4 regions of the Neobacillus camarae genome follow, and region 3 is predicted to be linked to each of the others. Evidence: predicted binding sites of a transcription regulator. Region 3 holds the regulator's gene; each other region holds the start of a gene.
The links. The regulator Rex, encoded in region 3, represses fermentation and respiration genes when NADH is low (regulators of the CRP and FNR family bind a similar motif). The targets are predictions, from matches to a motif close to TTGTGAAATATTTCACAA.
Positions count from the first base shown of each region.

Region 1 (7,501 bases), on a different contig from region 3:
TTCGATGTCATGATAATAACAGTATTTTTAAAATCTACAACCCTTCCCTGTGAGTCGGTAATTCTTCCATCATCAAGTGCTTGAAGAAGGATATTGAATACTTCTGGATGGGCCTTCTCTATTTCATCCATCAATATAACGGAATATGGCTGCCGTCTGACTGCTTCCGTGAGCTGCCCCCCCTCCTCATACCCCACATAGCCCGGAGGGGCACCAATCAAGCGGGAAACCGCATGTTTTTCCATGTACTCAGACATATCTATCCGAATGATATGCTCTTCGCTGTCAAATAGTGCCTCGGCCAAAGCTTTTGCCAACTCCGTCTTACCAACACCAGTCGGTCCCAAAAACAGGAACGAGCCGATTGGACGATTTGGGTCCTTGATTCCGGCACGGGCACGCAGGACAGCATCCGCTACCAAATTTACAGCTTCATTTTGGCCAATGACCCGTTCTTGGAGGATTGACTCCAAACGTAGTAATTTTTCCCGTTCCCCTTCGACCAATTTAGCGAGGGGAATCCCGGTCCACCTGGAAACGATTGATGAGATTTCTTCTCCGGTCACTTCCTCGCGAAGAAGCCGGTTATCGTTTTCCGCCGCAGATTCGAGCTCTTTCAGTTCTTTTTCCTCCATGGGGATTAGACCGTGCCTAAGCTCAGCTGCCCTGTTTAAATCGTACTTATCCTCTGCCTGCTGAAGCTCACGCCGTAATTTTTCCAACTGTTCTCGTTTCTCCTGCAATTTTTGGATTTTCTGCTTTTCATCTAGCCATTTGGCTTTCTTTGCATTTGCCTGTTCCCGTAAGTCCGCCAATTCCTTTTGTAGTGTTTGCAGCCTTTGTTTGCTGATATCATCCTGTTCCTTAAGCAAAGCTGCCTCTTCTATTTCCAATTGCATGACTCTCCGGGTTACTTCATCTAGCTCGGTCGGCATGGAATCAATCTCCGTTCGAATCATCGCGCAAGCCTCATCGACAAGATCTATCGCTTTATCCGGTAAAAATCGATCCGTAATATACCGGTCAGATAAAGTGGCTGCCGTCACCAAGGCTTGGTCATGGATTTTTACTCCATGGTGCACTTCAAATCGTTCTTTTAATCCACGTAAAATGGAAATGGTATCTTCGACATTTGGTTCCTGGACAAGCACCTGTTGGAAGCGGCGTTCGAGCGCCGGATCCTTCTCAATATATTTCCGATGTTCGTCAAGTGTGGTAGCTCCAATACAATGCAATTCTCCTCGTGCAAGCATAGGCTTTAACATGTTGCCTGCATCCATGGCTCCTTCTGTTCTGCCCGCACCGACAATCGTATGAATTTCATCAATAAATAGAATGATTTGCCCTTCACTTTTTTTAATTTCATTTAAAACTGCTTTTAATCTTTCTTCAAATTCGCCTCTAAATTTGGCTCCAGCGATTAAGGAACTCATGTCCAAAGAGAATATCGTCTTATCCTTTAGGCCTTCCGGAACATCCTTCCGAACAATCCGCTGGGCCAGTCCTTCCACAATCGCTGTTTTCCCTACCCCTGGCTCTCCAATTAAAACTGGATTATTCTTGGTTTTTCGGGATAGAATGCGGATGACGTTGCGGATTTCCGCATCCCGGCCAATAACCGGATCGAGTTTACCTGCCCTCACTTCAGCCACAAGGTCCCTGCCATATTTTTTTAGTGCATCATAACCTGCTTCCGGGTTTTGCGTTGTCACCCTTTGATTCCCCCTTATTTCCTTGACAGCTTTCCATATATCTTCTGCAGTAATGCCAAAAGACCGGATCACCTTGTATAAATCCGATTCGTTCGCTTGGGTGCCTGCCAAAAGAATATGCTCTGCCGATATGTACTCATCGGAAAATTTTTTCATGATTTCTTCCGCGTTGACCAGCAGTTTTTGGAGCTTCCCAGTGATATACAATTTCCCTTGTTCGGCACCTGCTCCGGTAACTTGCGGCTTTTTTGCGAGTATATCTGTTAATTTATTTTGAACTTGTTTAGAAGGCAAGCCTGCTCTTTCTAAGATGGCCGTAATTAAACTATCCTCTTGGCCCATTAATGATAAGAATAAATGGGGTTCGTCAATTTCTTGATGATTATTTTTTATTGCCAGTGTTTGGGCGTCCATTAATCCTGATTGGGTCCGTTCTGTCATTCGATTCAAATCCATGACATATCACCTTCTTTGACCTTTCTTGACCTATTTTCATTATAAAACATTTGATATTTAAATGTAAAATTTAGTTAAGCCTATTCAAGAAAGAAACCTAAATTGATGTTGTTAATCATTCGCTCACCTGGCACTGATTAGCCTACGCATGTAAAAAGCCATCCGGATGGATGACTTGTTTACTTTATGGTTTTCGTGCGTATGTCCAAATTCTTTCGTCATTGGCTGTTTCAGGAAAACGCTCCCCGGCTTTTAGCTTGATCCTTTTCGGATTGACGACCGGGCTTCCAGTGTCACCCACTTCAATATAAATGCCGTTATTAGGGGCTTTTTGCCCCGAACGAAATTGACGATTTTGGCCCATTCGATTCCCTCCTTAACTTACATTCATATTATTTCCGTTTGGCATAAGTCCATTAAAGGAATTTCTTGTATTTTTTCACTATACGGAAATAATATTTCCCAAGGAATAATACAACAGTTTTGACGATTGTATGAACTTATTCAACAATTATTGCCAATTAATCTTCATTAACAATATAATTATAGTAATTTCTAGAGAGATCCAACTTTGTTTGTTAATTTTGGGATATCTCACTAAAGGTGGTTATTCGTATGCAGTTAACTAAAGACCTACCCGTTACATTAGCCCATCTATTCGAGACCGTCCACCATACAAGGAAAATGGAAAAAGGAATGTTTTTATTCCAAGAAGGAATGAAGGCGGATGAATTATATATTGTTCAAAGCGGGATTCTGCAGCTTAGCAAAATGATTCCTGATGGCAGGGAACTCACATTAAAACTGTGCTCCTATGGAGATTTCACAGGAGAAATCAACCTATTTTCTTCTTCACCCAAACACATGTTTAGCGGTCGAGTGATTGAAAGCGGTGTTGTGGCTGTAATTATGAAAAATGACCTTGAGGAAAAACTTTCAATGAACCTTCCACTTGCTCTTGAATTCATCCAATGGATTAGCCTGGAATACCGGAAAACCCAAACAAAGTTTCGCGACTTGGTTTTACATGGCAAAAAAGGGGCACTGTACTCGACATTAATCAGAATCAGTAATAGCTATGGAATCAAAACAAATAAAGGGATTCACATTGATTTGCCCCTAACAAACCAAGAATTGGCAAATTTTTGCGGCACATCAAGAGAAGTCGTTAATCGGTTACTCAGTGAGCTGCGAAAATCCGGCATTATCTCCATTGAAAAAGGGACCATTACCATTCATGATATCCACTATTTACGAAAAGAAATTGACTGTGAGGACTGCCCTATTGAAATTTGCAAAGTTAATTAAAAAAATCGGTCTCATAAAAGACCGATTTTTTAATTGATAAGAATTTGTATTGCCATAATGATGAAAAAGATGGCGGAATTTATAATCTCGTATATACCTATCTGTTTAGGTGAGAGCTTCCGCCCGTAAAATAAAAACGCCCTTGTTAAACTTGGCAAAAATGCCAAGGCCACGATCAACTGCCCCAATACCAGCGTAACAATCATCACAAGTATATGATAAATCCATGATATCCATTTATACTTATTATTGTTCTTCTCTCGAATCATAGTTTTTACATAAAAAGTACTGCCGATAAAAAATAATATCGATGATAGCCATGAAAAAAGAATGGTATGGAGTGTAATCGTTCCGGAACCAAAATAACTGCTGGCCAGTCCCGCCATGGAAAATGCCACTACGGCACTAATATCGTTTAGAAATGCTCGATCACGTTTAATGGATGAAAAATATGCATTAATCACAAAAAATGGAATCATTGCAAAACCAAAATAAATAATGGTTGGATCTTTCACGAGAGGGAAGGAAAGAAATGCTAATGCCAAAACAAGATAAATGGATGACCATTTGATATAAAACCGCATTTTTTTTCTTTTGAATAAAAAAAGTAACGGATAGGTAGCCAGATATAAAAAGAACCAACCTATGAAAAAAGGAATATGCTGCCATACAAATCCTCCATCCATCACCCCAAGCCAAAATGGAATAATCAGCATTGCCCATGCCCCATGCTGTTTTGGTATAAAAAGCTTCATTTTACATACACTCCTTGTCTTCCTTTTCTTTACTATAACCGAACACGGCGGGAGATATTGTGAACCACGTCACATAAAAAAACAAAAGAAGACCCTAGCCTTCTTTTGTTGCTGATAGGAAAGTATATAACTTTCAGGCATAAGTGCACCTACGCCTCTTTTTTCACCCGAGTGGGCTAGCCAATCGGCGAATTTTCTTTATCAATATTTTTTAACAATTGTGCAACCCGGCAAACGGCCAATTCATCATGTATGAAAAAGTGTGGGATAGTTAAATGTTGAATGAAAGGTTCTAACTGTTGCTGCCAATATCCAATCACCACTACATTGGGAACCGAATCAAGTAATAGAAGATCATCCGTGTTCCTCAAGAATAACAGCTTTGGGTACTCTTTCTCCTTGTAACCTTCAATGAGGACCACACCTGGATGAAACATACTTATTAGATCAATTTGCTCTTTTAAAGAATAACCTGAATAGTCCGCTTGCAGGATGAGCCTGCCTCCCCCTTCAACACTGGACACAATGGCACCAGCTTTCAGATATTTGGTGGAATCCTTTTCTCCTGAAATATCCGGTTTGCCGCCGTGGCCATGATGTTTAATCACAGCCGTTTTAACTCCTTGCTCTGTCAAATATTGAATCAGTTTTTCAATGAAAGTGGTTTTGCCGCTATTTTGATACCCGACGACCTGAAAAATAATGGGGGTCACCAAGGCCATTCACTGCCAGTCTGATCTTCCAGCATAAGAACATCTACTTCGGTACCCGAAGTATAACCTCTCGTCCCTCCCGGAAGAATAGTTAGGGAATTGGCCCCGGCTAGGCTCATGATAATATTGGACTTATCCAATCCACTTGGAGTAACCTTCAGTTTTCCAGACTCAATATATAGTGAACTCCGGACAAATCTTGTAAAGGGATTGGCTTTTGGAAAATCCGCTTCAAGGATGGCTGCTTCTCTCCGTAGGTGAGGGGCATTTGAATATAGCATAGTTCGGATAATCGGACGTGCGAATAATTCAAATCCCACATAACACGCGGAAGGATTGCCTGAGAGTCCAAATAAGATTTTTCCGTTTGATTGTGCAACGGTTGTGACACTCCCTGGCCGCATAGCAACCTTATTAAATAGGACCTTGGCCCCCAATTTATCATAAATTTCAGGGAGATAATCAAAGTCCCCAACTGATACCCCGCCGGTGGTGATTAAAATGTCAACTTTATTAAGAGCATTTTTTATGGCCTCGAAGCAGGTATCAAACTCGTCCGGCAATTTTCCAAAATAACGGACTTCTCCTCCGGCTCTTTTAATTTGAGCCGCAATCATGTGTGAATTGCTGTTGCGAATTTTCCCAGGTATTAGTGGCTCATCAACTTCCAACAATTCCGTTCCGGTTGCAAATAAACCGACAACCGGTTTTCTAGCAGCAGGAACCTGATGGTACCCAAACGTTGCCAAGACGGCTTGGATACCAGGATTAATCAGAGTTCCTTTTTTCACAAGTATCTCTCCTTCTTTGGCATCTTCGCCCCTAAAGGATACATTTTCACCTTTTTTAAAACTTCGCTTGATGGTAAAATATGGTCCTTCCTCTTTCTCAAAAGGGTGGACCAATTCAAACATGACCACTGCATCTGTTCCTTCAGGCATCATCGCGCCTGTCATGATTCTGACAGCTTGGTTTTCTTTTACTTGTTTATCCGAGACCATTCCGGCCCCAATATGATCGATGACTTCAAAGTCCACTGGGTTTGATTGGGAGGCATGCATGGTATCAATTGACCTGACAGCAAATCCGTCATATGGGGCCCGGTCAAAATGCGGCACATCACTTGTGGCCACGATATCCTTTGCCAAAAACCGTCCATAGCTCTGATCCAGCGGTATGTATTCGACTGCCCCTTCTACGGGACATTCCATAATCTTTTTAACTGCTTCCCCTATGGGAATGGGTTGTCTTCTTTCAAACAATCTCATCGGCTCCTTCTAAAAAACTGCTGGTCGTTAAAACAATTAAATTCATTATAAGCCTACAAAAATCTTTCCAACATAGCAAATGTCACAAATTCCATTGTTTTATTACGAAAAAAATCACCCAGTAAATCAGAAGGGTGTGATTTAAGTCACCATGTTTAGTTTCCTATTCGATTATCCTTAGATTAAGAAGCAATTCTAACTAAGGAGGAATTTAATATGACCTTTCCGTTTTCAGAGACTACGCTAGTTAAAGATATAGTAAACGAATTACCAAAAACGAGTGACGTGTTTAAGCGTAACCGTATTGATTTTTGCTGTGGGGGCAACATACCGCTGTCAGAGGCAGCTGCCCAAAATAGCCTGGACCTTAAAGTTCTATTGGATGAACTGAAAGTTGTCTATGAAAAGAATGAAAATGGTGAAAAGGATGTGGAAATATGGACCCAATCTGATTCCAACACCATAATTGAACATGTCATTGCCAATTACCATCGAGTATCGGAAGAAGAATTGACGATGCTTAGCCCATACGTCACAAAAGTATCCCGTGTGCATGGCTCCAATCATCCGGAATTGCTAAAAGTTTATGAGCTCTACTATGAATTCAAGAAGGAACTATTGGAACATATGGCTAAAGAAGAAGCAGTTGTTTTCCCATTAATCCGTAAGCTTGCTGACAATACCATTGAAGACCGTGATCAAGCCATTAATCTAATTATCGAACTTGAGAAGGAACATGATCATGCTGGCGAAATTTTACGGCAGATTCGTGCGGTTACATCTGACTTTGCACTTCCACACGATGCCTGCAATACTTACCGCTTAGTATACAATCGTCTGGAAGAACTTGAAGCATTGACTTTCATGCATGTCCATCTTGAAAACAATATCCTGTTTCCAAGATATATTGCCTAAGTGATACAATAAACTTGTTAAAAAAACTCTCTTCATGGTGAAGAGAGTTTTTTTACTATTAAAAGTACAACTGTAAATTTTCAACCGCCGATATAGGACATTTCAATTTTTTTGCGGTTTTTAGCCATTTCTTCTGTTCTTTCATCGGAATATCGATCGTTACGTCCATTCCATATGTTTATGATTCTGTGTGAAATTTCCTCATCAGATGCACCGTTTCTCATAAAGTTCCGAATATCATGCCCATTGCCATTAAACAAACAAGTAAATAGTTGGCCATTAGCAGAAAGGCGGGAACGGGTGCAGCTTGAGCAAAATGATTCTGAAACGGATGTAATAAACCCGACCTTTACTCCGGTATCTTTATAACGGTA
Region 1 is NZ_JBUCKX010000001.1:576,053-583,553, reverse strand. Features, by position in the region: gene clpB (ATP-dependent chaperone ClpB) at 1-2,168, opposite strand, end outside; gene ACY8D0_RS02805 (YjzC family protein) at 2,353-2,532, opposite strand; gene ACY8D0_RS02800 (Crp/Fnr family transcriptional regulator) at 2,784-3,476, shown strand; gene ACY8D0_RS02795 (YwiC-like family protein) at 3,506-4,231, opposite strand; gene mobB (molybdopterin-guanine dinucleotide biosynthesis protein B) at 4,408-4,953, opposite strand; gene ACY8D0_RS02785 (molybdopterin molybdotransferase MoeA) at 4,941-6,206, opposite strand; gene ric (iron-sulfur cluster repair di-iron protein) at 6,429-7,127, shown strand; gene moaA (GTP 3',8-cyclase MoaA) at 7,208-7,501, opposite strand, start outside.
Region 1: a site for Rex is predicted at 4,289-4,306, ahead of ACY8D0_RS02795 (YwiC-like family protein). Genes of this name have one in related genera too.

Region 2 (7,501 bases), on a different contig from region 3:
TATTGGAGAAGAGATTGATTAAAGAGTAGCAGATGGACCGAAAACGTCTTTCTGCTATTCTTTTTTGGCCGATGGAAAGTATGAAACTTTTCCTGTCAGGCATATGTGCACTTAGGAAAGCTTCGAAGCATCAGCATCCCAGTCGAGAATCTGTGCCTTTCGACACTACGCCTCTGTCTCCGCTCTTTTAGGACTCGTCAATCGGCGAGTTTTCTTTATTTTGAAACTCCCGGATCCGCTTTAAACAAGCCTCAACCACTTGGTCTTTCATGATAAAACTATAACCGTCCTCAAACCGGAACTTAAGGAGATCCCCTTTAATGGTTACTGGCCCATTTGTTTCAAAATAGCCAGCGTTTTTTTCCAAGCGTTGGACCTTTCCCCAAAACACCCTCTTGACAAAACTTTCTTTTTCATCTGTAACTTTATATTCTGCCAGAAAGGTTAGCTGATCCAAAACAGCCCCTGTTTCTTCGTAAGCCTCCCGCCTGGCCGCCTCTCCGAGTGTTTCTCCAGGTTCCCTTTTCCCGCCAGGAAATTCAAGCCCCCTGACTTTGTGGTTGGTTAAAAGCCATTCTTCGCCATATTGGCAAATAACTAAAACATGTTTCGCTTCTTCAGTAAAAGCGTTTGGGAAAAATTGCAGTTCTACCTGATTTCCATAAAAATCGAAAAAATCCATGATAACCCCTCACAATTATGATACCCTCATTATAAACGAAAAAAAGGAAACCCTATAGAGTGGATTTCCTGTTTCTAAAACTGCTGTGGCAAAATATTCATGGTCTCTATATGTTTTTGTGCCTCATGATCACCCAGTTTATACAGCATTCCGTAAATTTGCTGGATTCTTCCGTCGTATTCATCATTTTCACGGTCATAATGATATTGGACATATGGGACATGTGCCCTAAAGAAATTCTGCCATTCTGTAGAATAGTTTTGATTGAATAATTCACGAAGTTCCGTTATCTCATCGTCGGTAGCTTGAATTTTATAGCTCCACGTGGAAGCGGTAGAGCTCTGGGAAATCTCACCGGTTCCTACATCGACATAATAGGTCTGCTTCTGTTCCATAAAATCACTCATCCCCTTTTTAATAGTAATTCACAAATAAATAAAAATTATTCTTTGTCAAATTTCGATACATTTTTTAGAAATGATTAATATATAATAATCATACACTACAAAGATAACAGACTTTTCAGTTAATTTTCACACTTATGAATTTCCTTTTGGTGGAGACATTAAGGAGATAAAAAATTATTTGACGGGGAGGTGAACGAAATGAAGTTAGTGGATGAATTATACGAGATGTACCGTAATAAACTGACCGGCGATGAAGAAGATATCGACATGCTGGCTTTTGCCTTTCTCGAGGAGATGTCCCATGGAGACCTACTTGCCTTAATCCAAGATATGGATAAGCAGGAGCTATATAATTTAATGGGGATTTATTTAATTGAAAGCTTAAAAGGGAAGTTTGCACAGGAAAACTATGGCCAACAGCGCATTTCCACTTATTACCCCCGCAATATTCATTAATGTACATAGCGAAGAATCGTGTCACCCATTAGGTGTCCCGCTCAAAAATGTATGAGTGCGGACACCTTTTCTTTTCATCACAGAATTAGGAATCATGTTACAATATGGGTAAAAGGGGGAGATGGCATGTACATCATTTTAGTCGTGGGTGTAATTATTGTATTGGCCGTTTTGTTACTGGCAGTTTTAACAACATCCAAAGCTTATTCCTACAAGCATACGGTTGACCCGATCGAAAATAACCAATATGCCGGCCAAGAAACAAGTGAGGACCAGCAAAATAAGAATGTATAAAAAAAACTCGCCTGAGGCGAGTTTTTTTATATTATTAGGCAAATACCTGCTCAAGCTCTTCTTTGCTGTGCTCCAGCCAGTAGCGCATCAGCCGCTTGGCCCCTTCCAAATCATGGAGTTTAGCTTGACCGCATTGCTTTTCGTTAGCTGCTGGGATTTCAGTGACCTCAAGGGCCTCTTTCATTGTATCTTCTAATAGATCAATAATTTCTCTTACGGATGGCTCCCCACTGACAACCAGGTAATAACCGGTTTGGCAGCCCATTGGCGAAATATCAATAATATCAAAATGGCCAAATTTTTCGACATGCTTGCGAATATTAAACGCCAGCAAGTGTTCCAATGTATGAATGACATCCGGTTTCATCGATTGTTTATTCGGCTGGCAAAAACGGATATCAAATTTATTAACAACGCCGTCACTGCCGACCTTATGAACGCCGCAATGTCTGACATACGGAGCTTTAACGGCATTATGGTCTAGATCAAAGCTTTCAACTGAAGGCATCTCAATCACTCCTTTTCACATCTAATCTCTATCATACTATAAATTCAGCCATTTTTCATCCGTTCAAATCTTTCCGTTTTAGACGGAAACCCTTTGATATGGTATCTTAGAGAGAAGAGGAAGTGAGTTTGACCATGCTGAAAAAATTTTTTATCGGCCTAATTCGTTTTTACCAGGTTGTGATTTCACCCATAAAACCGCCAACATGCCGTTTTTATCCCACATGCTCCCATTATGGTTTGGAAGCTATTCAGCGGTTCGGCGCCATAAAAGGCGGGTACCTGACGGTTAAACGGATTTTAAAATGCCATCCGTTTCATCCTGGCGGACTAGACCCGGTTCCGGAGAAACGGAATCAACCAAAGAAAAATTAGCTGTCATATCCATCCACAACCAAATCAAGCTTACCTGTATGGGGGTCAATAACCAAACCATGAACAGGAACTCCTTTTGGCATCAGTGGATGCTGTTTGATTGTGCTAACACTGTGCTTAACACTTTCCTGTACGTTATCAAAGCCATGCAGCCATTGTTTAATGTCAATGCCGGAATATTCAAGTGTTTGAAAGGTTCCGTCCGCTATTCCCCGCTCTTTCATCGTTGAAATGACCGGTTCAGCGTGCAACCCGTTCATCCCGCAGTCATGATGGGCGATGACCATCACCTCTTTAGCCTGCAATTGATATACCGCAATTAAAATACTCCGCATAATGCTGCCGAATGGGTGGGAGACAAGCGCACCCGCATTTTTAATTAATTTGGCATCTCCATTGCCCAGATTAAGCGCTTTTGGCAATAATTCAAGCAGCCTGGTATCCATGCAAGTCAAGATCACCATCTTTTTATTCGGATATTTCGTGGTTTCATATTTTTCATATTCCCTGTCATCCACAAATTTTTTATTAAAGTCCAGCATATCCTTTAATATAGTAGTTTGTTCCATACAAACTCTCCCTTCCATCCTTTATATAAAGAATACATAAAACCCAGGCTAAAGACAATTTTTCCACTTGCATTTAAGCCTATTATCCTGTAAGATACAAAGGAAATCGGAATGATTCCGTATTAGCGTATATTTAATTAAAAATTTTTCGAAAATAAATCGTAATAAATCCGATTTATAAGAAAGGCATTTCCCAAAGTCGATAATCTTTTACGCTTTACTAACTAAGGAAATTAAGGAGTTCTTTATGAAAAGACTTATTCTCTTGCTGGCGCTTATTTTACCATTCAGTTTCTTTTTGTCATCCTGTGCACAGGATGAAGGGACCACAAAAGAAAGCAAGAATGGATTAACTGTATATTCAACTGTCTATCCCCTTCAATACTTCACTGAACAGATCGGCGGTAAATACGTTGACGTAAAAACCGTTTACCCTCCAGGTGCTGATGAACATACCTTTGAGCCATCACAAAAAGATATGATGAAGTTGGCGGATGCTGACTTATTTTTCTACATCGGTCTGGGACTGGAAGGCTTTGTGCAATCGGCAAAGGATACATTAAAGAACCAAAATGTCACCATGGTGCCCGTGGCAGACCGGCTTGAACTGCCAAAGAATACGTCTGCAGCTTCCGATGACAGTGAGGACGATGAACATGGCCATAATGTGAACCCCCATGTCTGGCTGGATCCGGTATATTGCAAAGAAATGGCCGCTGTAATCCGTGACTCACTCATAAAAAAGATGCCTAATAACAAAGAATATTTCAATGACCGTTACCAAAAACTGGCGGGAGAATTAGACGACCTGAATCATCAGTTTGAGACGACTATTTCCCAAGCAAAACATAAGAAAGTCATCGTGACTCATGCGGCTTTTGGGTATTGGGAGCAGCGATACGGGATAGAGCAGCTCAGTATCTCAGGGTTATCAACCACAAATGAACCCACACAAAAACAGCTTGAGAAAATTGCTGCCACGGCTGACCAGGAAGGGCTGCATTATATTCTGTTTGAACAGAATGTGCAATCACGATTAGGGAAAGTCATCCAAAAAGAAATTGGCGCCCGCTCCTTGCCGATTCATAACCTTGCCGTTTTAACCAAAGATGAAATCAACAAGAAAGAAACGTATTTTACCTTAATGGAACACAATCTTAATACCTTGGATAAGGCTCTAAATGATTAATACGCCTCCCCGACCCGGGAGGTTTTTTATTGTCCCATGAGGAAAATTTTACATATTGTACTTAATAATGCTAACACTAAGGGGGATTAGTTGTAGAAAGGAAGATGGCGGAATGAATGATTTACTGATTGCCCGGAGTTTATTTGGCACAACCATGGGTTTTCATATTATTTTTGCGACTATTGGAGTAGGCTTGCCGTTTATGATGCTAATGGCCGAATTGCGCTATCAAAAAACAAAGGATATTGAATATGTAGTCATGGCAAAACGATGGACAAAAGCGTTTGCTGTCCTATTGGGAGTAGGCATTCCTACAGGCACGATTGCGGGGACGCAATTGTCATTACTCTGGCCCGGATTCATGGAAGTCATAGGAAAAGTTATGGCTCTTCCTTTTCAAATTGAGATTTATGCCTTTTTCATCGAGGCTTTATTTATGTCCATTTACGTTTATGCTGCAGAACGGATAGCTCCGTGGATGAGGATTGCCAGCTTGATTTTTGTAGCCATAGGAGCGCTTAGCTCTGCTGTGTTAATTACGAATGTCCATGCCTTTGAAGGAACTCCGACTGGGTTTCGAATCGAAAACGGAAAAATTACCGATGTGGACCCATGGGCCGCCTTTTTCAACCCAAGCTTTTTTGTCACTGCAGGCCATGTCTCTTTATCGGCTTATATGACAGGGGCTTTTATCGTAACGACCGTTTCGGCATACAAAATGTTAAAGGCAGAGGCTGGATCGAGGATTTATCGGTTTCATCAAAAAGCATTAATGTTAAGTCTGGTAATTGGCGGGATATTCTCGTTGCTGACAGCCTTAAATGGCCATGAATCCGCTCAATATCTTCATAAATACCAACCGGAAAAACTTGCTGCAGCGGAAGGACTGTTTGAAACGCAATCTTATGCCCCGCTTACTATCGGCGGCTATACAGACAAGGAAACCGAATCCGTCAAATGGGGAATTGAAGTTCCGTGGGCGCTTAGCTTTTTATCAGGAAATCGATTTGATACTGTTGTCAAGGGACTCCATGAATTTCCTGAGGAGGAATGGCCGCCACTGTTTATCCATACCTTATTTAATGCCATGGTAGGTGTTGGTTCCTTGCTTATCCTCATTTCATTTTTAGGTCTATTTATCAGAAAATTTTTTAAGAGGGACAGGTTTCCCAAGTGGCTCATGTGGCTATATGTAGTCTCCGGCCCACTCGCCATTTTAGGCATTGAGTTTGGCTGGATTTTTGCCTGCACCGGAAGGCAGCCGTGGACGATTTACCGAACCCTCTCTACTAAGGATTCGGTTACAACCGCTGCTAATCTTGGGATTTTATTTATCCTATTTGCAATCGTTTATGTAATTTTAGCCGTGGCTGTCCTATTTGTATTGCGTTATTATTTTAAGAAAAATACCGTAATCGATGACCTGAATCGCGCGGAGCAAAAAGGGGTACCTCTATTTAACTCGAATTCATAAAGAGGTGTAACAGTATGCTGGATGCTTATTTAGCGGTAACCGTACTTTGGGGGTTTGTATTTATTTATGCCGTAATGGCAACGATGGATTTTGGCGCCGGATTTTGGTCAATGTTTTATATTAATCGAAAAAAGACAGGGGCCACCAATATTGCCAACCGGTACCTATCCCCCACCTGGGAGGTTACGAATACATTCATTGTGGCATTGGTCGTAGCCGTTTATAGCCTTTTTCCAAAAGGAGCCTATACGCTCGGAACCATTTTGTTAATTCCGGGGTCTCTCATTCTGTTGCTGTTAGCAATTCGCAGTGCCTTTTTAGTTTTTTCAAACATCGTACAGGAATACAGAAAGCCACTTACCTACATTTCCGGAATATGTGGGATTATCATCCCTGGACTGCTTATTAGTGTATTGCCCATCACTCACGGAAACTTTGTCGATATAACGGACTCCAAGCAGACTTTAGATTTAATTGGATTATTTACAAGCCCAAATGAGTATGCTTTCTTTGGGTTTGCCATTACGAGTACCCTGTTCCTTTCTTCCTTATTATTGGCTGACTATTCAAAGGCATCAGAGGAATTTGAGGCATACCAAATTTATCGCCGGGATGCCCTCTGGATAGGACCTGTTTCATTAGTAATGGCTTTTCTTATCATGTTTACTCTTAAAGCCGAAGATGCCTGGATTTACAAAAAAATGATGGACGATTTACCTGTACTATATTTGTCATTAGCGTTGTTCTTGCTAGGTGGTCTCGGTCTTTTTCTCCCCTCACCCGGAAGAAATGTAAAAGGGCGGCCGCGTCTATCTGTTATTGCCATTACAGCGCAGTATTTAGCAGCGAGTTATGTTTATGGAAAAGCTCATTTACCATATATCGTTTATCCGGAAGTCACCATTCATGAAGCATTTACGGATCCTAATTCCTTTCGGGCGATTTTTATTACCTACATCGTCGCTTTTGCCATTTTGTTCCCAGGCTTTGTCTACTTTTGGAGTTTGTTTATGAATGACAAACGCTACCTAAGGCAAGGAAAAGTCTCTGGCTCTAAAAAATAGGACTCCCTTATAATGACAGGAATGGTTTTGCCACAAACTTCACAAGCTATTGTTGTATCCCATACCAAGGAGTGATACAAAAATGGCTAAAGATGTTCTATGTGAAGTAAACAATTGCACATTTTGGGCTGAAGGAAATCAATGCAGCGCTGACCAAATCTATGTTGTCTCCCATACTGGTGAAACGGCCGATACCATCAGAGAGACGGACTGCAAAACGTTTGAACCTGTAGATTTATCATAACTATTATTAGCATATAATCTTAAGGGAACCAGCTTCATAGCTGGTTCCCTTTTAAAACGTGAAAGTCTTCTTGTGTATCAGGGTCTGCTCTAGACGCTTGCTGTTGATTTCATAACCAATCCCTGGTGTTGTAGGAACAGCTATCATGCCGTTTTCTACTGTAACCTCCGGAGATATGATATCTTCATCCCAGAATCGATTGGATGCAGAGATATCCCCCGGAATCGTAAAACCTGGCAT
Region 2 is NZ_JBUCKX010000002.1:1,480,306-1,487,806, reverse strand. Features, by position in the region: gene ACY8D0_RS14820 (ABC transporter permease) at 1-29, shown strand, start outside; gene ytkD (RNA deprotection pyrophosphohydrolase) at 188-682, opposite strand; gene ACY8D0_RS14810 (hydrolase) at 757-1,077, opposite strand; gene ACY8D0_RS14805 (DUF6154 family protein) at 1,288-1,545, shown strand; gene ytzI (YtzI protein) at 1,672-1,839, shown strand; gene ACY8D0_RS14795 (S-ribosylhomocysteine lyase) at 1,874-2,347, opposite strand; gene yidD (membrane protein insertion efficiency factor YidD) at 2,482-2,721, shown strand; gene ACY8D0_RS14785 (beta-class carbonic anhydrase) at 2,718-3,290, opposite strand; gene ACY8D0_RS14780 (metal ABC transporter solute-binding protein, Zn/Mn family) at 3,538-4,479, shown strand; gene ACY8D0_RS14775 (cytochrome ubiquinol oxidase subunit I) at 4,592-5,953, shown strand; gene ACY8D0_RS14770 (cytochrome d ubiquinol oxidase subunit II) at 5,968-7,017, shown strand; gene ACY8D0_RS14765 (DUF1540 domain-containing protein) at 7,100-7,261, shown strand; gene menC (o-succinylbenzoate synthase) at 7,313-7,501, opposite strand, start outside.
Region 2: a site for Rex is predicted at 4,516-4,533, ahead of ACY8D0_RS14775 (cytochrome ubiquinol oxidase subunit I). Genes of this name have one in related genera too.

Region 3 (7,501 bases):
ATGGGCAGCTGAGCAGAAGAATTTATTGCCATATAGCCGATAATGGCTTCCTTCTGGCACCGCCTCCAATACATTGGCCGGCAAATCGGACCCGCCCTGGATTTCCGTCATAAACTGAGCACCGATTGCAAACTCCCCGTTGATGCCTTCTTTTGTATGTTGGAGGATTTCTTGAAGCTCGGGGATTTCATCATTTGGAAACTGCTCTAATAGGGCGACTAAGCCATGGGTGCAGGTTAGCGGACAGGTCACGCCCGCTTCTCCAAGCTGATGAATTAACATTCTTTTGACAAAGCTTTCCCAAGGATGCCTTTTGCTTGAAAACAGGCCTTCTCCAAATATTCCTTGTTCGAGTTGAAGGGTTTCCATCGGCCGGACGATTCGATCAATCCGGTGGTTAAACGCGTCGTAGTGAAGCATGTAGGGACGGACTTCAGGGCGGGCAATTCGTTCGGCCAATTGATTCCATTTGGTTGATACAGTTGGGGAGAAAGTTTGCAGGGTTTTATGGATATCTTCGTACTGGGATGCGGCGAATTTTTTGACGGCTTTCTGTAAGAATGGCTCGTCCCGGTACCAGTCAAGGCTGGCACGCTTTTCGAGGAATTCATCAAAGCTATAAGAATTGGCTCCTCTTGTGGCAGCGTCCTGGGAAGCGATGTTCATTGAATGTCACTCCTTCTTATTGGGAAATTTTACAAATATTCAGTTTTATTTTAAGCTGGGAAAAGGGTAGACGTCAATGTGAGGAATGAAGATGGGGTTTAACAGGATGGGGAATTTTCTTTATAGTAAGGTTCTGGGCGGTTCATGAAGACAAAACTTGCTGATTTCCGTGATTCTTGTCCTCATGATGGCTTTATGAGGACAAAACTACGTTCATTACTGCCTTTTCTGTCCTCATGACGGCTCCATGAGGACAACATCCTGTTTATTTCTTTATTTCCTGTCCTCATGACATAATTAGGACTGATCAGCTCGCCATTAAAAAAGGAGCTGCATAAAAACAGCTCTCTTCCTAAATTCTCTCTATTGTTGCTGGGTTCTGCGATACTGGTATTGTCTCCATTGGTAGTGAATAAAACAGCCGATGCAAAATCCCAGGATAGCGACAAATGCAGCAATCATCACCAGCGCTGAAAACACATAACCGAGTGTAGTCCAGCCCAGCACAAAACTGAGAAATCCTATCCCGAGACAAGACACGGCAATCTTTTGGTTAAACTGCTGCTGCTCCCAGTCCTCCGGAATATAGGATTTGGGATCCTTCTTCAAAAAAAGCTTTGCTATTTGCATAACCGGATTAAATCCGAATAAAAGACCAAGTATTCCTGCAGTAAATGGGATCAACAAAATCCACTCATAACCAGTCACCCAGGTTAAGAGAACACTAATCACAATCACCCACTGATTGGTTTTCACAAGCGGACGTGGGATTGAACGAACTGCTTCTGCCATTTTAATCCCGACCTTTCTTATTTGTTTTATAGGTTTATATATATTTTAATCATTTCCCCCTATTTTGTATAGAAAAACTTATCGCTCAAATTTTAAAAAATACATACAATCCTACTAACTGTTATACTTAAATAAAAGATACAAAGTTAAGGACGGGGTCTCTATGATCAAAATTATCACCGATAGCTCGGCTGATTTGCCGAAACATTTAATCGAAAAATACAATATCACTGTGGTCCCGTTGACCATCATGATCAACAACGAAACCTATTCGGAAGGGGTCGACCTGACACCGGATGAGTTTTTTACAAAAATGTTCAACTCCAATGAGCTGCCAAAAACTTCTCAGCCTTCACCAGCCTTGTTTGCTGAAACCTTTAGCCGATTCAACAGTGATGACCAGCTGCTTTGCCTGACCATCTCATCCGGCCTGAGCGGTACCTATCAATCCGCCTCGCTTGGCAAAGACCTGTCAGATGCGAACGTCACGGTGTTTGATACTCTTGCCGGATCGCTAGGACATGGATTGCAACTTATCCGCGCCGCGGAACTCGCCCGTCAAGGACGGACAATGGACGAAATCCTGAAGGAGCTTACCGATTATCGTGAAAAAATGACCATCCTGGTCCTTTTAGATACGTTGGAAAATATCGTTAAGGGCGGCCGCCTCAGCAAATTCCAAGGCTCGTTAGCCAAGATTCTGAATATCAAAGTGATTTTAGAAAGAGTCGAGGGTGGAAAAGTGGAAATCAAAGAGAAGGTTAGAGGCAAGAAACGGTTTCACAACCGGACGATGGAGCTCATCCAAGAGCAAAGCAGCGATTTCTCCCATACCGTATTCGGGATTACCCATACCGGAAACACAGAAGAAGCCGAAGCGATTAAGCAAGAGCTTATCGAGAGATTCCATCCAAAAGAAGTCATTGTGAACTACATGGGGGCCACGATGGGAACATATGCCGGTAAGGGCGGCATGATTATTTCTTTCTAAAATGCTTTGTTCACTGATTTTTTTTACTCTGTTGATTGAAGTGGAAATCAACAGCCATATTGAGCAATGCCTTCAAAAAAAAAACAGACCTTTTCCGAAAAAAGGCCTGTTTTTCCTATTCTTCCTCTGCCTCTGTCTCATTCGCATTTGGATAATGCTTTAAAAAATAAACCAATGACTGCAGTTCGACCGCTAAATCGATATGATGAACCCGGATTGACGGCGGCACATTCAACCGCGCCGGTGTGAAATTTAATATCCCCTTCACATTGGTTTTCACCAGCCGGTCTGTAATTAGTTGAGCAACCGGAGCAGGAACGGTTAATATGATAACAGGGATATCTTCCTCCACTAAGTATTTTTCCAAATCATCCATGGAGTGAACGGGAACATCCCCTATGGAAGTCCCGATTTTATTCGGATCCACATCAAATGCACATTGAATTTTCGTATTATTGTTTTTCATAAAATTGTAATGCAAAAACGCCGTTCCCAGATTACCGACCCCAACTAGGGCAACCTTGGTCAATTCGTCCTGATCGAGGGTTTTACGAAAGAAAGTCAGGAGATAATTGACATTATACCCGTACCCTTTCTTCCCTAAAGCTCCAAAATAGGAGAAATCCCGGCGGATAGTTGCTGAGTCCACTTTTACGGCTTCACTTAGTTCTGCCGAAGACACCCTCTGTTTTCCGGAGGCATGCAAATTTTGGATAAATCGATAATATAAGGGCAGCCGTTTTGCTGTTGCCTGTGGTATTTTTGCTGTCTCGTTCGCCATACTCCTCACCTCTCTAATTGATTTATCTCTTCTCTAATAAAGTCTCCGTTTTTTCCTCCGGTTTTCTTTACTAAATAGGTTGGACCGATAACCATCCCTTTATCGACGGCCTTGCACATATCATATACGGTTAAAGCACAGGCCGACGCAGCTGTTAGCGCTTCCATCTCGACGCCAGTGCTTCCTTTGGTCTTTACTTCGGTTTGTATCGATAATTTATACTGATCCGCATCCTGTTGCTCCCATGAGAAGTTAACATTCACTCCGGTCAGAGGAATCGGGTGACACATCGGGATAATGTCCCATGTTTTTTTGGCGGCCATGATAGCTGCTACCTGGGCAACTGCCAAGACATCGCCTTTCTTCATTTCATTATTGGTCACTTTTTGGTAAATCTCTTTGCTGACAGTAATGCTGGAGTTGGCAAGCGCGGTACGAGCTGTTTCCGGCTTATCACTAACGTCCACCATCTTTGCCCTGCCTTCTTCATTAAAATGAGTAAATTCAGCCATTTAAAAAGCCTCCCAAAGGAATAATACTATATTTTCACGATTCTGTCTGTGAAACTTTGCACGAAATCGCTTATTTTTTTTTCCAAAAGAAACACATTCCCGAAAACCCGCCGTTTATTGCCGACCTTTTCGGAATAAGGTACACTATTTATAGGTAATTGAGGTGAAAAAATATGATTTTATTACAAGTGAACCAACTGGAAAAATATTATGGCGCTGAACTTATTTTATCGAATATAAAGCTCGAATTACAAACCCGTGACCGTGTTGCCCTTGTTGGACGCAACGGTGCCGGGAAATCGACATTGCTGAAAATCATTGCCGGCCATCTATCGCATGACGGCGGGGAAATCATCAAACCGAAAGATGTTTCCATCGGCTATTTAGCACAAAATACGGGTTTGGAATCGAACCTGTCGATTTGGGAGGAAATGCTGACTGTATTCGAGGACCTGCTTACCATGGAAAAGTCGTTAAGAAGACTGGAAGAACAAATGGCCGATCCTGATATTTTCAACAATCAGGGAAAATACGAACGGATCCTTAAAGAGTACGATCTGCTCCAAGTGAGTTTCAAGGAGCAGGGCGGCTATCAATTTGAGGCCGATATCCGTTCCGTGCTTCACGGACTAAATTTTCATGACCAGTCGCTCATCATCTCCAGCCTGAGCGGCGGCCAAAAGACCCGGTTGGCCTTGGGCAAACTGCTTTTAACTAAACCTGATATTTTAATATTGGACGAGCCTACCAACCATCTGGATATCGAAACGCTCTCCTGGCTTGAGCAATATTTACAGGGATATGACGGAGCCATTTTAATCGTTTCCCATGACCGGTACTTTTTAGATAAGGTCGTGACCCAAGTTTATGAACTGTCGCGCCGGCAAATGCAAAAGTTTACCGGCAACTATAGCGCCTATCTGGATCAGAAGGCTGCCAATTACGAACGGGACATGAAGTTGTACGAAAAGCAGCAACAAGAAATTGCCGCCCTTCAGGACTTTATCCAAAGAAACCTGGCACGGGCTTCGACCACCAAACGGGCCCAAAGCCGACGCAAGAAACTGGAGAAAATAGATGTCATGGATCGTCCGGCAGGCGATGAAAAGTCGGCCAACTTCTCCTTTGATATTGAAAAACAGAGCGGAAATGACGTGTTAACGGTGGACTCCCTTGCGGTCGGTTATCATGGGGAAAAAGTGTCAGAGGGAATTTCCTTCCGTGTATTTCGCGGGGACAGCATTGCCCTTGTCGGACCAAACGGGATTGGCAAATCGACCCTGTTGAAAACCATCATTAAAAGGCTGCAGCCCCTCGCAGGGACTGTCCAATATGGGACCAATCTTTCCATTGGTTATTATGATCAGGAGCAGGCGAACTTAACTTCCAATAAACGTGTTTTAAACGAGTTGTGGGATGAATATCCGCTCAAGCCGGAAAAAGAAATCCGTACCGTTTTGGGTAACTTCCTGTTTTCCGGTGATGATGTTTTAAAAACCGTCACCTCATTAAGCGGCGGTGAAAAAGCCCGGCTGGCCCTCGCCAAGCTGATGATGGAAAAAGCCAATCTGTTAATCTTGGACGAGCCTACCAACCATTTGGACCTCGACAGTAAGGAAATTCTCGAGAACGCCTTGGTTGAGTATCCAGGAACCATTTTATTTGTTTCCCATGACCGGTATTTTATCAATCGGATTGCCACTAAGGTATTAGAGCTTAGTCCAACGGGCGGTACCGAATATCTTGGCGATTATGATTACTATTTGGATAAAAAGCTGGAACAGGAAGAGCTCGCTGCATTGGAGGCCCAAGCTTCCTTGCAAAAGGCCGTTGCCAATGACCAGGCTGATAAAACGAGTTATCAACAGGATAAAGAAACCAAGAAGCTAGAACGCCAACGAAAGCGAAGACTAGAGGAAATCGAACAAAAGATTGAGCAATTAGAAGAAGAAATTCAAGACTATGAACAGCAATTATGCGACCCTGAAGTGTTTCAGGACCATGAAAGAGTATTAGAAATTAATAGCAAGAATGAACATGCCAAAGCCAACCTGGATCAATACATGGAAGAATGGGCTGAATTGGCGGAATAAGTGGATCAACCGGGCTATTTGTCCGGTTTTTTTATATTTTCAAATAAAATTATAGAGATATAGAAGGTTTGCTTTTTCCACAAGCTTATTCACACAAAGGATGGCTTTACTACAGTAATCCACCGACTTTTCCACATTATCCACAGATTATATCAAAAATATCCACATTATCAACATAATTCAGCACTTATCCACAACCGTAACCATTTATATTCCTGAATTTTATCCACAATGATCTTTTAAACAAACGTTTGTTTAAAAAAGGGGGATAATTTAATCAAACGTTTAATTAAACATAAACAAACGTTTGATTTATTCCAAAAACCCTGAAGGATTCTAAGGTTTTCCAAAGTTAATCAAATGTTTAATTAATATTAATCAAACGTTTGGTTAACTAGAGTTAAAATTAAACAAACGGTTAATTAAAATGCATTGTTTTAGCCAGAATATTTTTTTACAATAATGCTCCTTTAAATTTGATTTCCGCCTCAGTCGCTCAGCGAACCTGCAGGCTCACCTCGGCGCTAAAGGTGTTAACTGGGGCTCTTCAGGCCCTGTACGCCCGCAGAAGTCAGGGGCTACAATAAAAAAACCCTTCCGATTGGAAGGGACTTAATTAAATTTTTCAATATCCAGCCCTGGGTTTGCATTCAAGTTCAGTTCAGCTCGAATTCCTTTTTCATACATGACACTGCCCGCTGCAGCAATCATAGCCGCATTGTCGGTGCATAACGATAAAGGGGGAATCACCAATTCCACGTCAGAACCTTTGGTAAAGGTTTGTTCCAGTGCTTCCCTTAATCCCTTGTTGGCTGCCACGCCGCCGGCCACCAATAATTGTTTGACTCCATATTGATCAACAGCCCGCTTTGCTTTGGTAACCAAAACCTCCACGACGCTCGCTTGGAAGCTGGCCGCCAATTCCCCAGGAGCAATCGTTTCCCCTCGTTGTTCGGCATTGTGGACTGTATTAATCACAGCCGACTTCAAACCGCTGAAGCTGAAATCATACGAGCCCTCTTCCAGCCAAGCGCGCGGCAAATCAATTGTCGGACTGCCTTCATGAGCCAATCGGTCAATGTGCGGGCCGCCAGGATACGGCATACTTAACGTTCTCGCCACCTTGTCATAGGCTTCGCCTGCCGCATCATCACGCGTCTCGCCAATCACCTCAAAATGGACATGCTCTTTCATGTAAACCAGCTCCGTATGCCCTCCGGAAACCACTAATGCCATCAACGGAAATTGAAATTCTGTCACCAGCCGGTTCGCATAAATATGCCCTGCAATATGATGCACAGGAACAAGCGGCTTTTGATTGGCAAAGGCAAGAGCTTTGGCGGCATTTACCCCGATTAACAGGGCTCCCACCAGGCCAGGGCCTTCCGTTACAGCTATGGCATCAATATCTGCCATTGTTAGATTGGCCTGATGCAGCGCTTCATCCATGACAATGGTGATTTGCTCAACATGATGGCGGGAAGCAATCTCCGGAACGACTCCACCGAACCGCTTGTGGCTTTCGATTTGCGAAGCTACCACATTGGCAGCAATTTCCCGTCCATTTTTGATAATTGCGACAGCCGTTTCGTCACAGCTTGTTTCAATTCCTAATATTAATTGATCCTTCATTATAAATTCACCCACATTACCAAGGCGTCTTCCT
Region 3 is NZ_JBUCKX010000004.1:168,335-175,835, reverse strand. Features, by position in the region: gene ACY8D0_RS22275 (acyl-CoA dehydrogenase family protein) at 1-666, opposite strand, end outside; gene ACY8D0_RS22270 (DUF4395 domain-containing protein) at 1,030-1,458, opposite strand; gene ACY8D0_RS22265 (DegV family protein) at 1,622-2,449, shown strand; gene ACY8D0_RS22260 (redox-sensing transcriptional repressor Rex) at 2,565-3,230, opposite strand; gene moaC (cyclic pyranopterin monophosphate synthase MoaC) at 3,236-3,742, opposite strand; gene ACY8D0_RS22250 (ABC-F family ATP-binding cassette domain-containing protein) at 3,916-5,835, shown strand; gene tsaD (tRNA (adenosine(37)-N6)-threonylcarbamoyltransferase complex transferase subunit TsaD) at 6,448-7,467, opposite strand; gene rimI (ribosomal protein S18-alanine N-acetyltransferase) at 7,467-7,501, opposite strand, start outside.

Region 4 (7,501 bases), on a different contig from region 3:
AGTTTCTGAAACCCATATAAATGAATTGTCTAATCGGTTCTGCATCATTTCATCATTATAAGCGGCTTTTAAGAAACTTTCTTGTATCTCAAGAGGAATAATCTCTTGATATGTACTATTCCAACTTGTTTTAGCAATTTGTTGTACTTGTGGAATATCTTCCATTTGCATCTCTCGAATAATAAATTCCATTCAAATCAACCTTTCTTACCATAATTGAATACAAATAATTTTCCCATTATAAAATTTGTTTCGTTAATTTGGTTAATCCCTTTTTAAAATTATAGGAGAAATGAAAAATGGAGCATTATTCTAAGTAAATGCTCCATTTTGATTGCTAATTTTACTGTTAATTAATTGATAATTTTGTGTTTATTTTGGTTGTTATTTGATATGCTATTCGAAGTTTTGTACTTCAAATCCGAACCCGTTAAATCTATTTCCAGCGTTTTTCAAGGACAATCGTTATTCCACCTTATCTTTCAAATCTGCAAACCATTGTTCCGTTTGTTCTGGTGTCTTTGCATTGATAAAAAGATTTTGTTTGGATGTTTCGATATAAATGTAAGGCGGGGAATTTTTTCGGATAAACAATAAGGCATTTCCGTAATTTTCCACTTTAAATTTCCCCTTTAACATGGTGGAAACCCCAAATCCATTCTGTCTGTAAGTGACCTCCGGCATTTTATCCAGGAGTTCCACCTGCTTTACATCCTGGTAAGACCATTTATCCCCATAAGGGCCAGTAATTTCAAACGTTTGTTTCTGTAGTGTTAGCTGATAATCTTTGTACCCCTGGTACATGATAACCCCGATTAAGGCCATGACTGCCACAAAAAGCGAGGTCGAGATCAAATAGCTTTGTTTTCTCTTTCTTGGCACATCATATCTTGAAATATAAATAAAGCCACCCAAAAGGACAAGAACCATATAACCAAATTGAATCTCGATCACATACTTAAATGAGGTAAAAACCAGTGGGAGCAAAATAAGCATCCCGACAGCCGTAACCAGCATCAACTTACCGGTTCTTTGCGGTAAGCCATTTTCAATCAGCTTCTGCTGCTCTTCCTTGGGCCGTAATGCAAACCCTGAAAGCAGTGAATAAGCTTTTTTCTTGAGAATCGCCCATGCTAAAATCCCAAATAACAAAATCATCCCTACTTGAACGATCACCAGCACCCACATAAATCAAGGTCCCCCCTGGTGCAAGGCCCTCCACACTTTAACTCAGTACAGCAATGGGGGCCTGACCCCTCACAAATTGTTCACATTTATTTGCTTCCGGTTTTTGCCATCGGTTTTACTGCCTTAGGTATGTTTAATGGTGTGATTGCTTTTTTATAGGCATGGTAGTAGGCCATGGAGATGAATAGGACTCCGCCTACAGCGTTTCCTAGGAATACTGGAACGAAGTTTTCAAGATATTCTGCCCATGTGAAGTGGCCAGCAAAAATGGCTGCTGGAATCACGAACATGTTGGCGACAACGTGCTGGAATCCAACGGCAACGAATGTCATGGTTGGAAACCAAATGCCAAGGATTTTTCCGGACATGTCCTCTGCCCCGTAAGAAAGCCAAACGGCCGATGCCACTAGCCAGTTACAGCCAATCCCTGAGAGAAATGCCTGAAGAAAGGTAGCGTCTAATTTATGCTCTGCTATATCGATTGTTTTACTTAAAAACGGTTCTGCTTCCGTTAATCCAACTAAATGTCCAAAGACATAGGCAACAAAGACAGCCCCAACAAAGTTGCTGTCAGTCACTAGCAGCCAGTTCCATGCAACTTGCTTTAACGTGACTTTTTTAGCCAGCTTTGCCATCGAAACAGCCATCATGTTACCGGTCAAGAGTTCTCCCCCTGCAAGCAGTGTCAAAACAAGCCCTACTGGAAACAGGGAAGCTCCTATTAAACTGCTAAGTCCCTGAAGATCACCAGGTAGTGTTGCTGTGACACGGATAAACAGCAAATACCCCAAAGCAATAAAGGCACCTGCTTCAAACCCTAAGATCAATGTTCTTAATGTAGGATATTTGGCTTTCTTTGTTCCATATTCAGCAGTGATTTCCATAATTTTATCAGGTTTACTATACGCCATAACCATTGTCTCCCTTATGTAAAATAAACTTTGTGAAATAAATAACATATTCATTTTACCTTACATAAAGAGAAAACAATGTGAACGTTTTGGTAACATTATAAACTGCCTATTAGAATCTAGATGTTTAATAATTTTTCTTGTGAATATTGGCTTTCAATCAATCCTATTTTTTCGTAGAGTTGTTTATTAACAGGTACCTCTACTCCGTGTTTTTCTGCTAATTTTATGACTGCTCCCGAAAACAATTCCACTTCACTGTATCTTTTTGCTTCAACATCTTGAGCCATTGAGGGTTTCCCATCCGGACTTAATTTGGCAAGAACCTCCAACCAATAATCCAAATCCGCTTCTGTTAAGGGAATCCCTTCTTTAACGGAAAGGGCGATGACCTCACGCATTGCAGCGATCATCGTTTCCCTTGCTCCCCCCTCTCTTTGAATCTCACCATAATCGCTTTGATAGACAGCCACCGTTTGATTGACCCCGACGTTCAGCATGAATTTTCCCCACAGCCGTTTCAGCATACCGGAATCCAGCTGGTATGGAACTCCTGTTTTATTAAAAAATTCAGCAACAGATTTCATCCGGTTGGTAATGATGCCCGGCTCGCGTTCACCAAAGCAGAGCATTCCCATATGATCATATGTAAGCTCATTTCCTACCTTTACCGCATCCATCCCTTGGGCAACACAATACAAAAGCTTATCGAGCCCATAGGCTTTCCCAATGATTTCTTCACTAGTAATCCCATTTAATGCCGAAAGGATAATGGTGTTTTCTTCAACATGGTTTCTAACTTTTTGAATGGCATCCTGCAGCCCATCAAATTTCACGGTAAAAATAAGCAAATCGGCCGGCTCGCATGCTTCATTCGGTGTTACATATTGAAAGTCACAGCGTTCCCCGTTACAAAAAACCCCTTCTTTTTCATAACGATTTTTACGCCCTTCATCAGCAATAATTCGCAAATCAGCTTTTGGCATGTTTTTGGATAATTGATGTCCAAATAAAATCCCCAGTGCACCCAATCCAATAATTGAAACCTTACGAATCTCCAAAACGAAACGAATCCCCTTTCTGATGGCTTATCTATTGAACTCTAAGATTATTATACGTTTCAGATAAATTGTTTTCAAAAATATAAAAATTTTGAAAACCTGTATCTCTCATAAGTTTTTCTGTTGTAAATATTCCTTAATAGCCGGTAATACTTTTTCAAAATACGGTGGAACATGCTGGACAAACTGAGTCTTAGTCATAATCTGTAAAAACTTCATCCTGCTTCCATCTTCCTGTACTTTAAATCCCTCCACGGGAACTCGTTCAAGTTCCCCCAGCCAAAGTTCAAAGAACGAGGAAAATGGAATCCGGGAAATTCCTGAGACTTCTTCCTCCTGCAGGATAAAATCCTCTAACTCCTGATGGGTCTCATACAAAAACACATGGGCATGTTCATTATCTTTTAGATTTTCACTAATGGCACTGTAAGAAACAATTCCTAAAGGAACCAGGTCTTCCATTAAAAGGTCTATGCCAATCTCTTCTTTTACCTCTCTGATTCCATCCTGGACGGTCTCTCCCTCCAATAAATGGCCGGCTGCCGTAATATCCAAGAGGTTGGGGTAATCTTTTTTTCTGTGACTGCGGATTTGTAAATAAATATAGTCAACACCAGCCACATGGCCAATGAACCAGCAATGAAAAACCTCATGCCAGAGTCCAAGCCGATGGGCATCAGCCCTTGTGGCGGCCCCCACAAAATTTCTGTCCTTATCAAAAATTCTTAGCATTTCAGTTTCCATATAGATGTCTCCATTATGTTTTTAATTTGCTTTTAATATGCGTTCCGCGCCTTCGACCAGGCTATCGATCAATTGGGCTGCATGCATTCCTTGCTGTAAAAGCCTTGTTCCCTGTCCGGCCCAAAGTGACATATATCCCGGATTGTTTTGTTTCGCCGCTTCCCTGCGGATATCACCTGTTAATGTGTTTTGGGTAGGAAAATCAGCCGGGGAGATGCCTGCCGCCTCGTATGCATTTATAAATTCATTTTTTATTCCTCTTGCGGGTCGACCTGAAAATACTTTCGTTACGACCGTACTTTCTTCGTTGCTGTTGATTAATGCCTGCTTATAGGCAGGATGTGCCCCTGACTCCATTGCCGTTAAGAAAGCTGTTCCCATTTGTACACCCTGTGCCCCTAATGCCAAAGCCGCAACAAGACCCCGGCTGTCCATAATTCCACCGGCAGCCACTACCGGTACTTTCGCGGCGTCCACTACTTGTGGTACCAGAGAAAACGTCCCAATCAATGCCCCGTTGGTCTTTGTTTCTATTTCAAAGGTTCCCCGATGCCCACCGGCATCACTTCCCTGTGCCACTATGATATCCGCCCCGTTTTCCTCTGCGATTAACGCTTCCTGAACGGTTGTGACCATCGAGGTTATTAGAATATTCTTTTTCTTTAATTCTAATACTTTATTACTCGGAAGCACACCAAATGCAGTTGAAAGGACAGGTACATCTTCTTCCAGAATAATGCTGAACTGTTCTTCAAAAAAATTGGCCGTTTTTACTGGTTCGGAGCTATTTTCAATTTGCAATTTTTCCCTTATGGCGTTTAGAATCTTTTGTGAGTCTTCCATACCGTCATACTGGTCAGTCCAATTTGTACAAAACAAGTTAACGGCAAATGGATGATTGGTTTTTTCCTTGATTTTTCGGATGGCAGACCTCATGTCTTCAGGCTTCATGTAGGCCGCCCCCAATGTTCCGAGACCGCCAGCGTTGGACACATTGGCAACAAGTTCAGGGGTTGTCGGACCTCCGGCCATTCCAGCTTGAATGATAGGATAGGAAATCCCCAGGATGGTGCATAATTCCGTGTTTAGCTTCATGTGATTATACCTCTCTATGCTTTTTCCAAGATTTATCTATTTCTATTCTACCTAACTTTTATTCTAAAGAAAAATAAGTATTAGTACCTCAATGTGGATTTTTGCCTATTGATGAAGGAATATCACAAATTCATCGTGAATACATTAGATAAAATTTATTATGTATTGTCTATGAAAGGATGCTTTAGATGACAAATAATGAGTTTAAAATGATTCGTGTCCCTATTCATACACCAACCATCATGCCCCATACGACGACAAACTGTTATTTAATTGGCAATGAGCAAGAATCCCTGTTGGTGGATGCGGGCTATGACCTGCCGGAAACGAAGCAGTTATTAGAAGAAGCCATAACTAAAAACGAACTTGCCGTGCCAACTAGCATTGTCCTTACTCATTCCCATCCAGACCACGCCCCAGGAGTGCGGCAATTAACCCACTGGTCCCCTACCGTTTATTGTCATCAAGAAGAAGAACAAGCGACCCTTGATGCGATTTCGCCATGGACCAAAATTGCTTTTTTGCGAGATGGTGACGGTCTCAAGGTCGGGAATGAGAATATTACTGTTTTACACGCCCCAGGTCATACTTCAGGTCAATTGAACCTTTATATTCCCTCTTTGAAGGTGCTGATAGCGGGTGATAACATTGTTGCGGAAGGCACGTCATGGATAGGGCCGCCAGACGGCGATATGGGTGATTATTTGCAAACATTAACAAGACTAAAACGGTTAGATATAACTAAGATCGGTCCAGGTCATGGCGGCTGGGTGGAGAACCCTTATGAACACATTGAGTTTGTCATCAATCGGAGACTGCATCGTGAAAACCAGATAAAAAGTTTGCTATCAGAACATAACCAGCTAACCTCTGAAAAACTAACAAGAATGATTTATCAGGAGCTCCCCATCCCAGTGTTTTTGAATTTGCCAAACGAACAACGGAGGCTCATTTAGCAAAATTAATGAAGGAAGGCACCGTGTCCTTGCAAAATTCTATTTATTTTTTAGTTTAATAGTATTATTTTCACAGAAAATGGGCACTGAAAGACCAGTGCCCTGTTTTTCTTTTTATGTTACCCATTTAAAAAATTCAGGATCGCTGTTCGATAGATTTGCGTGGTGATACCCAATTCTTCAGTATCCACATATTCATTGACATGGTGTGGAATCTCACGGTCGCCGGCACCAGTGGTCACAATCGGGACGCCGGCCAAATGCAAGAATGTTCCGTCCGTCGCGCCGGGAACACCATTATAGACCGGTTCCTGCCCAGTGACTTGCCGGTAGGCCCCTGCAATCGCCGTCACAATCGGATGATTGGAGTCTGTTTTCGTCCACGGCCGGTCCTCAATCACCTCAAACTCCGCCCTAAAGTCAGGATCAATTTGTGAAAGCCGATCCAAAATAGACTGGATATCGGCTGTAAGCTGCTCGTGGTCCTGACCCGGTATCGTCCTGATGTCAAGCGCGGCCATGCAATGATCCGGCATCACATTGATTTGCGGATCCCCGGTCACTGGTGCTTGAAGAATCGTCGGGGTAATACTCGGCCAGCCTAGTTCAGGGTCACGTCCCACCCGCTGTTTTTCTCTCCGTTCCAGTAGTTCCAGTTCACAGATAATCTTGGCCATCCGGGTAATCGGGTTGATGCCGCTTAAAGGCATCGCCCCATGGGCCATTTTCCCGAACGTCCGGATGAGCACACGCATCGCCCCTTTTTGCGAAATACAGATTTGATTTTCTTCCGGCTCGCAAATAATGGCGCCATCTACCCCATCGGCCCAGCCCCGCTTGATAAAATGCTTGATGCCAAGCATCATGTCTTCCTCATCACACGGGATACAGAGAATTATTCTTCCTCTAAAATTCTCTGTATCTTCCAAAATGGATTGAACCGCCGTGATGGCGCAGGCCAAATTCCCTTTGGTATCATTCGTCCCCCTGCCGTACATCCTGCCGTCAATAATCTCCGCGCCAAACGGGTCATAATTCCATTGCGACCGATCGCCCTCTGTCACGACATCCGTATGCCCTTCAAGGAGGATGGTTTTTCCGGGAATACCGGAATCCAATATCCCAATGACATTCAGCCTGCCAGCCGCAACCTCCTCAATATGAACTTCCAAACCCAGCCTTTTTAAAAAATCAGCCGTAAACAGAGCCACTTTTTGCTCATTCCCATCCGGCTTATTGGGCCGGTAGACACTTGGAATCCGGACTAGTTTTTGTGTCAAATCTATTACTCTTTGACTGTCTCTCAAAAAGCGCTCTTCCATTGTTAAAGTCAATCCTCTTCACCTCAAAGATTTATTTTGACCGATGATCAGTTAAATCCCGGATGCCATTACTTAGCATGTAAAAACCAAGGACCAACAAAGTGATCGTGATTCCTGGCGCCAATGTGAACCAAGGGCTGGTCGTCAAATACTCCTGCGATTCTTTCAGCATTCGGCCTAAACTCGGGTCAGGCGGCTGCACGCCCAGTCCCAAATAACTCAAA
Region 4 is NZ_JBUCKX010000005.1:197,015-204,515, reverse strand. Features, by position in the region: gene ACY8D0_RS25865 (GNAT family N-acetyltransferase) at 1-192, opposite strand, end outside; gene ACY8D0_RS25860 (DUF3784 domain-containing protein) at 466-1,188, opposite strand; gene ACY8D0_RS25855 (formate/nitrite transporter family protein) at 1,275-2,099, opposite strand; gene ACY8D0_RS25850 (ketopantoate reductase family protein) at 2,219-3,160, opposite strand; gene ACY8D0_RS25845 (NUDIX hydrolase) at 3,269-3,904, opposite strand; gene ACY8D0_RS25840 (NAD(P)H-dependent flavin oxidoreductase) at 3,926-4,999, opposite strand; gene ACY8D0_RS25835 (MBL fold metallo-hydrolase) at 5,188-5,955, shown strand; gene ACY8D0_RS25830 (M20 family metallopeptidase) at 6,075-7,277, opposite strand; gene ACY8D0_RS25825 (ABC transporter permease) at 7,309-7,501, opposite strand, start outside.
Region 4: a site for Rex is predicted at 2,130-2,147, ahead of ACY8D0_RS25855 (formate/nitrite transporter family protein). Genes of this name have one in related genera too.